Regions from separate parts of the Brevibacillus sp. AG genome, predicted to be linked through region 2. Evidence: riboswitches for the same ligand, from Rfam matches in the RefSeq annotation. Region 2 holds a riboswitch; each other region holds the start of a gene.
What was found. Region 2 has a riboswitch for cyclic di-AMP ahead of POF51_RS27820 (quaternary amine ABC transporter ATP-binding protein). Riboswitches for the same ligand answer to the same signal wherever they lie in the genome.

Region 1 (3,275 bases), on a different contig from region 2:
CCTAAAAACAAATAACGAATTCAATCATCGATATATCGTACTTGAGGGTAATAATAATGTGCTTTATGACTTAACTTCTGATGTAATGAAAAGATAATTTTAAGGGGGAAGAAAGTGGTGAATAATCAATGTAATTTAAAATGGGCTGATTTAAGCGATCCAGTTAAAACGATAATAGAACACATTGATATTAATTGTTGTGATGAAGATTTTCAAGTTGGAACTAAACTAAATATACCGTATTTTAAGGGGAGATTCACTCAAGAAATGGCAGATGCAATTCTCGAATATCAATATTCAACTGAAAATTTAAACGAAAATTGTTATTCTGCCGAACTGCAAGATGGTGTATTGATGATAAAGTTCGTTAAGAGTTCAGAGAGATAGCTCGTTATGTCCAATTTTAAAACCAGGAGCGCCCTCATCAATCTCTAAATGAAGCAAAACCCGATCAATTTTCCGCCCATACTATCGAAAAAATCGCATCCTAAACACTAGGACTACGAAAAGGAGGACATAACTTATTCCTCAAAAAATCGTGTCTTGACAACGGGGAGCATTACATTTTACTTCTACGACCACGCCAAAAAAGAAACTGCCCTCGAAAGGACAGTTTCTTTTAAAAGGAGACTTACAGTTTTACTACGTTCTCAGCTTGTGGGCCACGGTTGCCTTGAACGATGTTGAATTGAACTTTTTGACCTTCGTCCAAAGTTTTGAAACCGTCACCTTGGATTGCGCTGAAGTGTACGAATACATCGTCTCCGCCTTCTACTTGAATGAAACCGAAACCTTTTTCTGCGTTAAACCATTTTACTGTTCCGTTCGTTTGCATTTAAAAAAACCTCCAAAAATTCAATTTGAATATGCTAGTCATATTTACCGAAGCAAATAAAGCTCACATATCATGAAGGAATACCAGATCATGTGCTATGATATGCCTTCATGATATGTGAATTTTACCTACTCAGCAAATATGCAAATGTCATGGGACGGAACTGCAAAATTAAAAACTAAACCTTTTGAAAACCTAAAACAATGAAAGCCCTTCCTCTCTTCCATCCTTGCGGCTCCGATGACCGCGCCAGTGTGAATCGGGGATTCAAAAATGTTATCCATCAGCATACAAACACCTCGATGAATGATTAGGTATCAATTTTTCAAGTAGCAATCTCATTCTACCATGGTTGTCCAACAAAAGCAACCGTTCACCCTTATACTGGGAAGTCGATACTCTGTTACAATAGCATTGGGAGGGATTTCATTTGCAAAATCATACTTTGACAACTATTCAATTATCAGAAATGCTTGAAAAGAAAGTGCCTGTACTATTAGTGGACGTACGCGACGTCGAGAAATTTATCACCGGCAGCCTCGTTCACGAAAATGCATCGACCCGAAACGCACCCTATCTTCTAATGAAAGAACAGGACAAGCCGTTCGATGAAGAAACCGAAAAACTTGCGCAAAATGTGCAGATTGTTACTGTATGTACAACAGGTAACAAGGCTCAAAAAGCTGCCGCTCTTCTTCGTGAGCATGGTTTTCAAGCAAATGCATTGGAAGGCGGCTTAACCGCATGGAAGGAACAATCAAACGAAGCGAAATGAGCCTAATTTATCAACGATTCTAGCTTTTTGCCATATATTACTCCTTTATTTCGATTGGGATTGTCTGATATCGTTGTTCATGCCAAACGAAATAAGCCGAGACTTTCTGAAAAGGAAGTGCGGGGGACTTTTTAGTGGATGAGCAATTCCACATGGGGTGAATCGCCGAATTGGCGTAGGGTTGTTTCCTCAACCCGAATCCGACAACTAACCTCGTAGGCAAAAAAAAGGAGAGATTTGTTTAATGAAACGTTTTGGTTCTGTTACAATCGCGATGACTCTTGGTCTAGGCTTGGCTTTGACAGGGTTTGCTTCTTCTGCTTCCGCAGCATCTAACTGCCCATTGAAGAACGGACAATTCCAATTCAATGTGGGTCAAAATATGGGACAATTCCAAAAAGCACCAAATGCACAACAGTTCTTTAACTTTTATCAAAAACAAGGACAAACTACACCTGTACAACCATACCCAATTCAACCAGGATCTTTTCAATCAGCACCCGTGCAACAAGCACCAGCACAACAAACACCAGTTCAACCAGCACCAGCGCAACCTAGAAATAACGTCACTCAGCCTGCCGCACCAGTAAATCAAGCGGAACAAGGAAAAACTGGTGATTTTGCGAAACAAGTCGCGGATTTGGTGAACCAAGAACGTGCCAAAGCAGGTCTCAAGCCTGTTCAAATGGATGCAGCATTGTCCAAAGTAGCGTTGGCAAAAGCACAAGATATGTCTGCTAACAACTATTTTGACCACAACAGCCCAACGTACGGTTCCCCATTTGACATGATGAAGCAGTATGGCATTCAGTACTCGACTGCAGGTGAGAATATCGCCATGGGACAACAAAGTCCACAAGAAGTTATGCAACAATGGATGAACAGTGAAGGTCACCGCCAAAACATTATGAACCCTGCGTTCACAAAAATTGGTGTAGGCGTCACAAATGGCTACTGGGTACAAGAATTTATCGGATAAAACGCATTGTACGAAATGAAAAGCCGGTGTCTCTTAATCGAGACCCGGCTTTTTCGTGTAGGCATCATTCCTGCTGTGCTTCGGATGCCTGCTTTTTGGGGGTACAGCAGCAGCTATCCTGCTCATTTACCAAAGCGACGTTCTTTTGATTCATTTTTTGCTTGGTTGGGTAAGCAGATACTTGCTGCAGCTCGGCATTGACATCAGACGATTGGTTCATCCGTATGGCCCCCTCGCCGTTTTTTGTGGTGCATCCCTAGTATGCTCGCGGTTGTAAAGGACTCATTCCTAAGGAACACTGGAAGCACATGCAAATGAACCTATCTGCTAATGATATGTTCAAGGTCTTTTAAGGCAGCCGCTGCTGCCGCGACAGGATCTGATTTTCCTCCAACGACCAATAAATCCCCCATGACATCTGTTTCTACCCGTATGGCTTTTGTCGTACCTGATACAGATGCAAATGGATGGGTAAGATCCACTGCACAAAGCTCCACTGCTATAGAAAGTGTGCCATTTGCTTCCTTTTGGATGCTTCCTATCAGCTTGGGAATCTTCGTATGCTTTTTCCAGTTCTCGATTTGTAACGAGGTTATTTCGCGAATACTTGCGCGTGTGATATCAGTCAGATTTACTTGCGCACCAAAAGCGGCGTTTGCCAAGATCGTGAGCTTTGAAGCTGTATC
Region 2 (3,275 bases):
AAAAAGCTCCTGCCTGATTCCATGAGGCGGGAGCTTTTTGGCTGTTTTGCTTGGAGTAGCTGTAGGGGAGGGGAAGAAGCCCATTTCCAGTCTACGCTTCGGCCTACGCCCCGCAAGGGGTTAGACTGTCCGCTCCGAAATGAATGTCGGGAGCGCTTCAAAAGTAGAGTTTCGAAGATGTATTCGCAGAGGTTGAAGCTGACAACCCCCGCCATTCATTTCTACGTTGAGTTGGGCTCCAGAGGCGCTAGGACTGGAAATGTTCTTCTTCCCAAGCGACTATTGTTTACATCTTGAAAGCAGCATTCAAGGGGGTGCTTCATTAAATGCATGTAGAATCCCAACAGCTTGTAGAGGAAACAGGAGAAATAAGCGAAGATATTTGGACACACCTACCGAGGCGCAGTGAAAAAAAGAGAAACTGCCTTTAGCGTCCACCTCTGAGACACATCTTGAATGGACTACTTTGGACGCGGTTTCGCTTTTTTTCACGGAGCCAGGCACCACATGCTTCCCAGCAGGTGTTCCAAGAAGCTGAGCGTTTTCTCCTGTTTCCTCCCCACCCCACATGCGAGAGAGAATAACGCACGATTCCTTTAATCGAATGAGTAACCGAGAGCTAATCCAATCCGACTCATAAAGAAAGACAAAGTCCGGTTAAAACCGTGCTAAACGAACGTTCACAATAACTGGAAGCGAGCGTATAATCAAATCACGATCAAGCTTAATCAAGAAACAACACATACGGCCTAGTTCCGAGATTCTCGGAAGCGGGGGAACCAATCTTTTGGGGTTAATCCTGAGTGATCAGGAGGGATGAGGAAAAGTCTTCTCTGCCATCCTACCCGTCAGCTAACCTCGTCGGCCAAAGCAGGGAAGGTCATGGATGGATAAAGTCTAGGCATATAATACGCAACAAGGGGATTCCTTGCGGGCGTGTGATAGGCCGATGCAGGCTTTTTCTTTGGGACCTTTGTTCTGGAGAAAAAGGATGGATCGGCCTATTTTTTTATGGATATACCGATGAGCAGCTTACGCCATACAGACGTTATCGAAAAACGTGTGGATCGCTGGGAGGCAGTCGGTACGACATAAACCGCTGACAATCGAAATCAGGAAGACAGAGTACAGGGAGTCCTGAAAAGGGATGCCAGGTATTACGTAAGCCTGCGGATTTTTTACACGAGTAAAAATCAAGCGTGCATGCTTGGTTTTGCTGGAGTGTGGAAACTTCGCAGGCTTTTTGCATTTACGAAAAAACGAAAGATGAGGGATACCATGCCCAAAATGAAGGTCCATCAACTGACAAAAGTGTTCGGCAAGCAGCCCGAGCTGGCCTTGAAGCTACTGGCAGAAGGACGTACGAAAGAACAAATTTACAAGCAAACGGGCCAGTCTATCGGGGTGAATCAGGTCAGCTTTGAAGTCGAGGAAGGTGAAATCTTCGTGATCATGGGCCTGTCCGGCAGCGGCAAGTCAACCTTAATCCGACTGTGTAATCGACTGATTGACCCAACGAGTGGAAGCATCGAGATCGATGGGGAAGAGATCGTGGACATGAAGGCATCGGCTTTGCGCGAGGTGAGGAGGAAGAAGCTCGGGATGGTTTTCCAAAACTTCGCCCTGTTTCCGCAGCGGACGGTACGAGAAAACGTCGAGTTCGGTTTGGAGATTCAACAAGTACCACCAGGGCTCCGGCAAGAAAAAGCACGGGAAGCGCTTGCGCTCGTTGGGTTAACCGAGTGGGAAAATGCGTACCCGGATCAATTGAGCGGAGGGATGCGCCAGCGAGTCGGATTGGCGCGGGCGTTGGCTAATAATCCAGATATTCTCTTGATGGACGAAGCGTTCAGTGCACTGGACCCGCTCATTCGAAAAGACATGCAGGATGAGCTACTGGAGCTTCAGATGACGATGAAAAAGACGATCCTGTTCATTACACATGACTTGCACGAGGCGTTGAGGCTGGGTGATCGGATTGCCTTTATGAAAGACGGAAAGATCATTCAAATCGGCCGCCCGGAAGAAATCATGGCAGACCCAGCGGATGAATTCGTGCGGAAGTTTGTCGAGGATGCCGACCTGTCCAGAGTGCTCGTTGCTGAAAATGTGATGAAACGGGCAGAAGCAATCACGCCTGACAAAGGGGCGCGAGTGGCGCTGCAACTCATGATGGATAACGGCGTGTCCAGCTTGTACGTCGTGGACAAAAAGCGCACACTGCTCGGCTTGATTACGGCGTATGACGTATCACTCGCGATCGATACGGGGGATTCACTGGAGACGATTATGAAAACCGACCTCCCTACTGTTTCACCTGACGCACGTCTGCACAGTTTGTTCCCAATGATGGCAGACCTGCACATCCCGATTGCGGTAGTGGGCGAGCAGCAGCGTTTGTTGGGTGTCATCGTAAAAGGAGCGGTGCTAGGCGGGCTGGTAGGCAAAGTCAATGTCCAAGAACACCAGAGAGCAGAGGTGATGAGTGATGGACGTCGTGCCTAAGCTGCCGATTGGCGAATGGATGGAAGGGTTCGTGGAGGTGCTGGGCCAGTACAAAGGGGTATTGTTTGATCCAGTGTCTATCGTCATTTCTACGATGGTGACTTACTGTTCCACGGTTTTGGCGGAGATACCTTCGCTGATTCTCATCTTGCTGCTGGGGGCCGCTGCGTGGGTTTTTGCAGGGAGAGCGTCAATGGTCTTTACGGTTGTCGGACTTTCTCTCATTCACAACCTGGGGTACTGGGATGAAACGATGGAGACATTGGGACTCGTCCTCACTGCCACCATGATTTCGATCGCCATCGGGATTCCGGTGGGCATTCTTTGCGCGAGATACGATACGTTTCGCAATCTGGTCACGCCAATACTGGATTTGATGCAGACGATGCCAGCGTTCGTTTACTTGATTCCCGCGATCTTTTTCTTTGGCTTGGGTGAGGTGCCGGGAGTCATTGCCTCCGTTATTTTTGCTTTGCCGCCAATTGTGCGTCTCACGAACTTAGGCATACGTCAGGTGCCAGCGGAAATGGAGGAAGCAGCGGATGCCTTTGGCGCAACTGGGTGGCAAAAGCTCGTGAAAGTGCAACTGCCGTATGCGAAATCGACGATCTTGGCGGGAGTCAATCAGTGCATCATGCTCGCCCTGTCGATGGTGGTCATAGCGGCTATGATCGGGGCAAAAGGCTTGGGTGCAGACGTATATCGCGCCGTATCGCAAGTGGATATAGGAAGAGGATTCGAGGCGGGGCTATCCATCGTGATCATCGCTA
Region 3 (3,275 bases), on a different contig from region 2:
GTACATCACGTCGTCTGGCAACTGCTTTTCAAGCTCCAAACGTTCGATTGGGTCCTTGAAATTACTGACGAGAAGCAGTTGATTGAGCATGACCTTCTCTGCAGCTTCCTTCTCAGCCTGATACTGATTATGCCGATCATTTTTGAGTTGAGCGACAATAATGTCTTGAAAAACAAATTTAAACAACAAGATGTTGAGTGTGATCAAGGCAATGAAGGAGAGAAAAATTTTATTACGTAAGCTCATTTAAAGCTTCTCCCCGATAAATACGTAGCCTGTCCCCCATTGTGTTTTAATAAACTGACGCTCTGTTTCCAGCTTTTCCCGGAGGTTTTTGATATGGACGGTCACTGTATTGAGCGAGCCATAACCATATCCCCAGACACGGTCATAGATTTGCTCTCTTGTAAAGACGATGCCCGCATTTTCTGCGAGGAATGTGAGCAGTTGAAATTCTTTTGTAGAGAGCTCAATCTTTTGATTACATACATAAACGGAATACGTTTCTTTATGAATTTCTAGGTCCTTGAATTTCAAAACGGTAATCGGAGAAGAGGCTGTTTCCTTCTCAGGCTGCTCTTCCGTATGCTTGCGAATGCGCTCATAGCGACGCAGGTGGGCACGAATGCGAGCGAGCAGTTCTTCTGTATCAAAAGGCTTCGTGATGTAATCGTCTGCGCCGATTTCGAAGCCGACTACCTTATCTACCGCTTTTCCTTTTGCACTGAGAAACAGTATAGGCAAATCCCACTCACGGCGAATTTGAGAGCAGAGCTCGTAGCCACTCATGTTGGGCATCATAATATCCAAAAGGATCAGGTTAGGTCGCTCTCCTTGGCTGAGCAGGGAGAGAGCATCTTCTCCGCTCTCTGCGGAGGAAACGGTGAAGCCTTCGTTCTCCAAAATGTCTTCTAGCAGTTCAATAATCTCCAGATTGTCATCGACAATTAAAATGTGATCTTTCACCGGAACAACCCCCAGTTACTTCTATTAATAAGGAATACCATTCAAAGAATGGGTCTTGTCTATCATAACATGCTTTGACCTCATCAGGGAAAGAAACCCCGTAAGTTATTAAGTTGTTCTAATATGTAAGGGTACCTCTTTAGACCAGGTACTAAATTTCGTCAGAAAAAGCCAGAGACATTGTGTCCCTGGCTTTTTATTATTTTGCCGAACGACTATTTTTGAGCTGGTTTTTCCGGCAACGATGCAGCTTGCACCGCTTTTTCCTTTTTCGGAGTTTCTGCTTTCGCTAGAACAGGAGCACTGAGACGCTTAGCGCCTACATAACGCTTGCTCCAGTAGTATGGATCGTTCAACTTGGTGTTGACGACTCCACGACCAGATTCCGAGTGCACGAATGTGCCGTCTCCAATGTAGATACCCACGTGAGAAATGCTGCGACCGTTCGTATTAAAGAACACGAGATCGCCTGGCTGCAAATCTTTTCTGGCTACCTCTGTACCTAATTCGTACTGGGAAGCAGAATTGTGAGGCAGGTCTACACCTAACGCATCAAATACGTAGCGCGTGAAACCGGAGCAGTCAAAGCCCTTTTTGGACGAGCCGGAAGATTTGTAAGGGGTACCGTACAAGTCGCTGACTACTTCACCCAGAGAATTCTCCTCAGCAGCCTGTGCAGCGCCTGCCCCCATAGCAAGCATTCCAGCCATAAATAAAGATAAAACCACCTTGCGCAAAAGAAACTGCTCCCTTCGTGAGCCTACGAGGTTAGCTGAAGGGTTCGGTCGAAAGGACGCCCTAGGCTGCTAGGAGTAGCAACCATTCACCCCAAAAACGTGGTTCCCCCGTTTCCGCCAAGCGGAATTCGGCTATTTTTCGATGTTTTTTTACACGCACTCTTACGAAGATTCTACGCCAGTCCTTTTTTTCCTTCTTTTTCATCCGTTAGTTCACATATTCGTCACAAAATTACCGTCAAATGCTGTAACGTTTTCGTTCGACAGAGCAAGCCGCCTTTCGACGCAGGCTTGTTCTGCCTTGCGCGACAGCTCGTCCGATTAGGGCAGGAAATTGTCTCCGTCCAAGGGCGGAGGGAAAAACCAACCGCACGCCCGTTATGGGAAGCCTATACCGAGGGCTACAATAAGGGCATAACGTTCCACAAGCACCACATGCAAAACGAATGGAGGTAAGCGAGTAATGAGCGAACGGTCTGGCAAAGTTCTACTCGGGCTGGTTCTGCTGCTAGTCGGTGGGTTGGTTCTTCTAGATCTGGTGGGTATCGATATCGGAGACTTGCTCGGGTTCATCATTCCCGGTGTGATCATGATATACGGTGCCAAAAAGATTATGGGACAAACCGGTTCACGCTTTTGGGGAATCCTCGTCTTTCTATTCGGGTTCCTGATGCTGATTGGCAAGCTTGACCTACTGTTTCACGCGCTTCTGGCCATTGGGGTAATTTATCTGGGATATCGCTTACTACGTCCCAGTCAAGAACCAAAGCAAGCTCCACCTACTTGGGAGCGTGAATGGGCCCAAAAAGTATTAAAGGAAGATACGCTAGACACTTGGGAGAAACATGTAACACGAAGACAACAATAACGCTACGTCGCAAGAGTCTTTTGGATGAACAATATGATGTGATATGATGAGGAGGAAAAAATAATGAGTATCTTTAAACGTTTGCGTGACCTGACAGTAGCTTCGGTGAATGATGCATTGGATTCGATGGAAGATCCGGTAGTAATGCTGAATCAATATATGCGTGACATGGAAGTAGAAATCGGACAAGTTGAAGTAGCGGTTGCCCGTCAGGTTGCACTGGAAAAGAAATTCCGCCAGCAATTGGATGAAGCCAATGCTCTGATTGAAAAACGCGATCGTCAAGTCAAGCTCGCCTTGACTGAGGGAGAAGACGAGTTGGCTCGTCGAGCACTCGCTGACAAGAAGCAGTACGAAGGCCGTGCAGCGGAATACGAAGGTCTTTACCTGTCAGCATCCGAGGCAGCTTCGCAAATGCGTGAGAAGCTGGCTGAGCTGAAGGAAGAGTTCTATAAAATGCGTGCGAAAAGGTTCACACTGATGGCACGTGCACAAGTAGCTCGTACACAAAAGCAAGTCAATCAAGCAGTTGTCGGTATCGGCAATCAGTCCGCAGGCCGTGGCTTCGCCCGCATGGAAGAAAAAGTGATGCGCATGGAAGCAGAAGCGCAAATGAGTGGACAATGGAGCCAAACGAACCGTGCTTGGGAGAACGCTTTGTCTGAACTGGAAAAGGATGATCTCGATGCAGAACTTGCCAGCAT

Region 1: linked by a shared signal. The riboswitch ahead of POF51_RS01190 (CAP domain-containing protein) and the one ahead of POF51_RS27820 (quaternary amine ABC transporter ATP-binding protein) in region 2 are both predicted to bind cyclic di-AMP.
Region 3: linked by a shared signal. The riboswitch ahead of POF51_RS09115 (C40 family peptidase) and the one ahead of POF51_RS27820 (quaternary amine ABC transporter ATP-binding protein) in region 2 are both predicted to bind cyclic di-AMP.

The regions. Positions count from the first base shown of each region.
Region 1 is NZ_JAQMYO010000001.1:281,334-284,608, reverse strand. Features, by position in the region: gene POF51_RS01205 (hypothetical protein) at 118-387, shown strand; gene POF51_RS01200 (cold-shock protein) at 632-835, opposite strand; gene POF51_RS01195 (rhodanese-like domain-containing protein) at 1,266-1,610, shown strand; cyclic di-AMP (ydaO/yuaA leader) riboswitch at 1,695-1,847, shown strand; gene POF51_RS01190 (CAP domain-containing protein) at 1,855-2,589, shown strand; gene POF51_RS01185 (hypothetical protein) at 2,654-2,809, opposite strand; gene POF51_RS01180 (homoserine dehydrogenase) at 2,910-3,275, opposite strand, start outside.
Region 2 is NZ_JAQMYO010000014.1:116,866-120,140, reverse strand. Features, by position in the region: cyclic di-AMP (ydaO/yuaA leader) riboswitch at 737-883, shown strand; gene POF51_RS27820 (quaternary amine ABC transporter ATP-binding protein) at 1,279-2,505, shown strand; gene POF51_RS27815 (ABC transporter permease) at 2,489-3,275, shown strand, end outside.
Region 3 is NZ_JAQMYO010000003.1:51,821-55,095, reverse strand. Features, by position in the region: gene POF51_RS09125 (sensor histidine kinase) at 1-246, opposite strand, end outside; gene POF51_RS09120 (response regulator transcription factor) at 247-966, opposite strand; gene POF51_RS09115 (C40 family peptidase) at 1,182-1,703, opposite strand; cyclic di-AMP (ydaO/yuaA leader) riboswitch at 1,708-1,847, opposite strand; gene POF51_RS09110 (LiaF transmembrane domain-containing protein) at 2,167-2,571, shown strand; gene POF51_RS09105 (PspA/IM30 family protein) at 2,635-3,275, shown strand, end outside.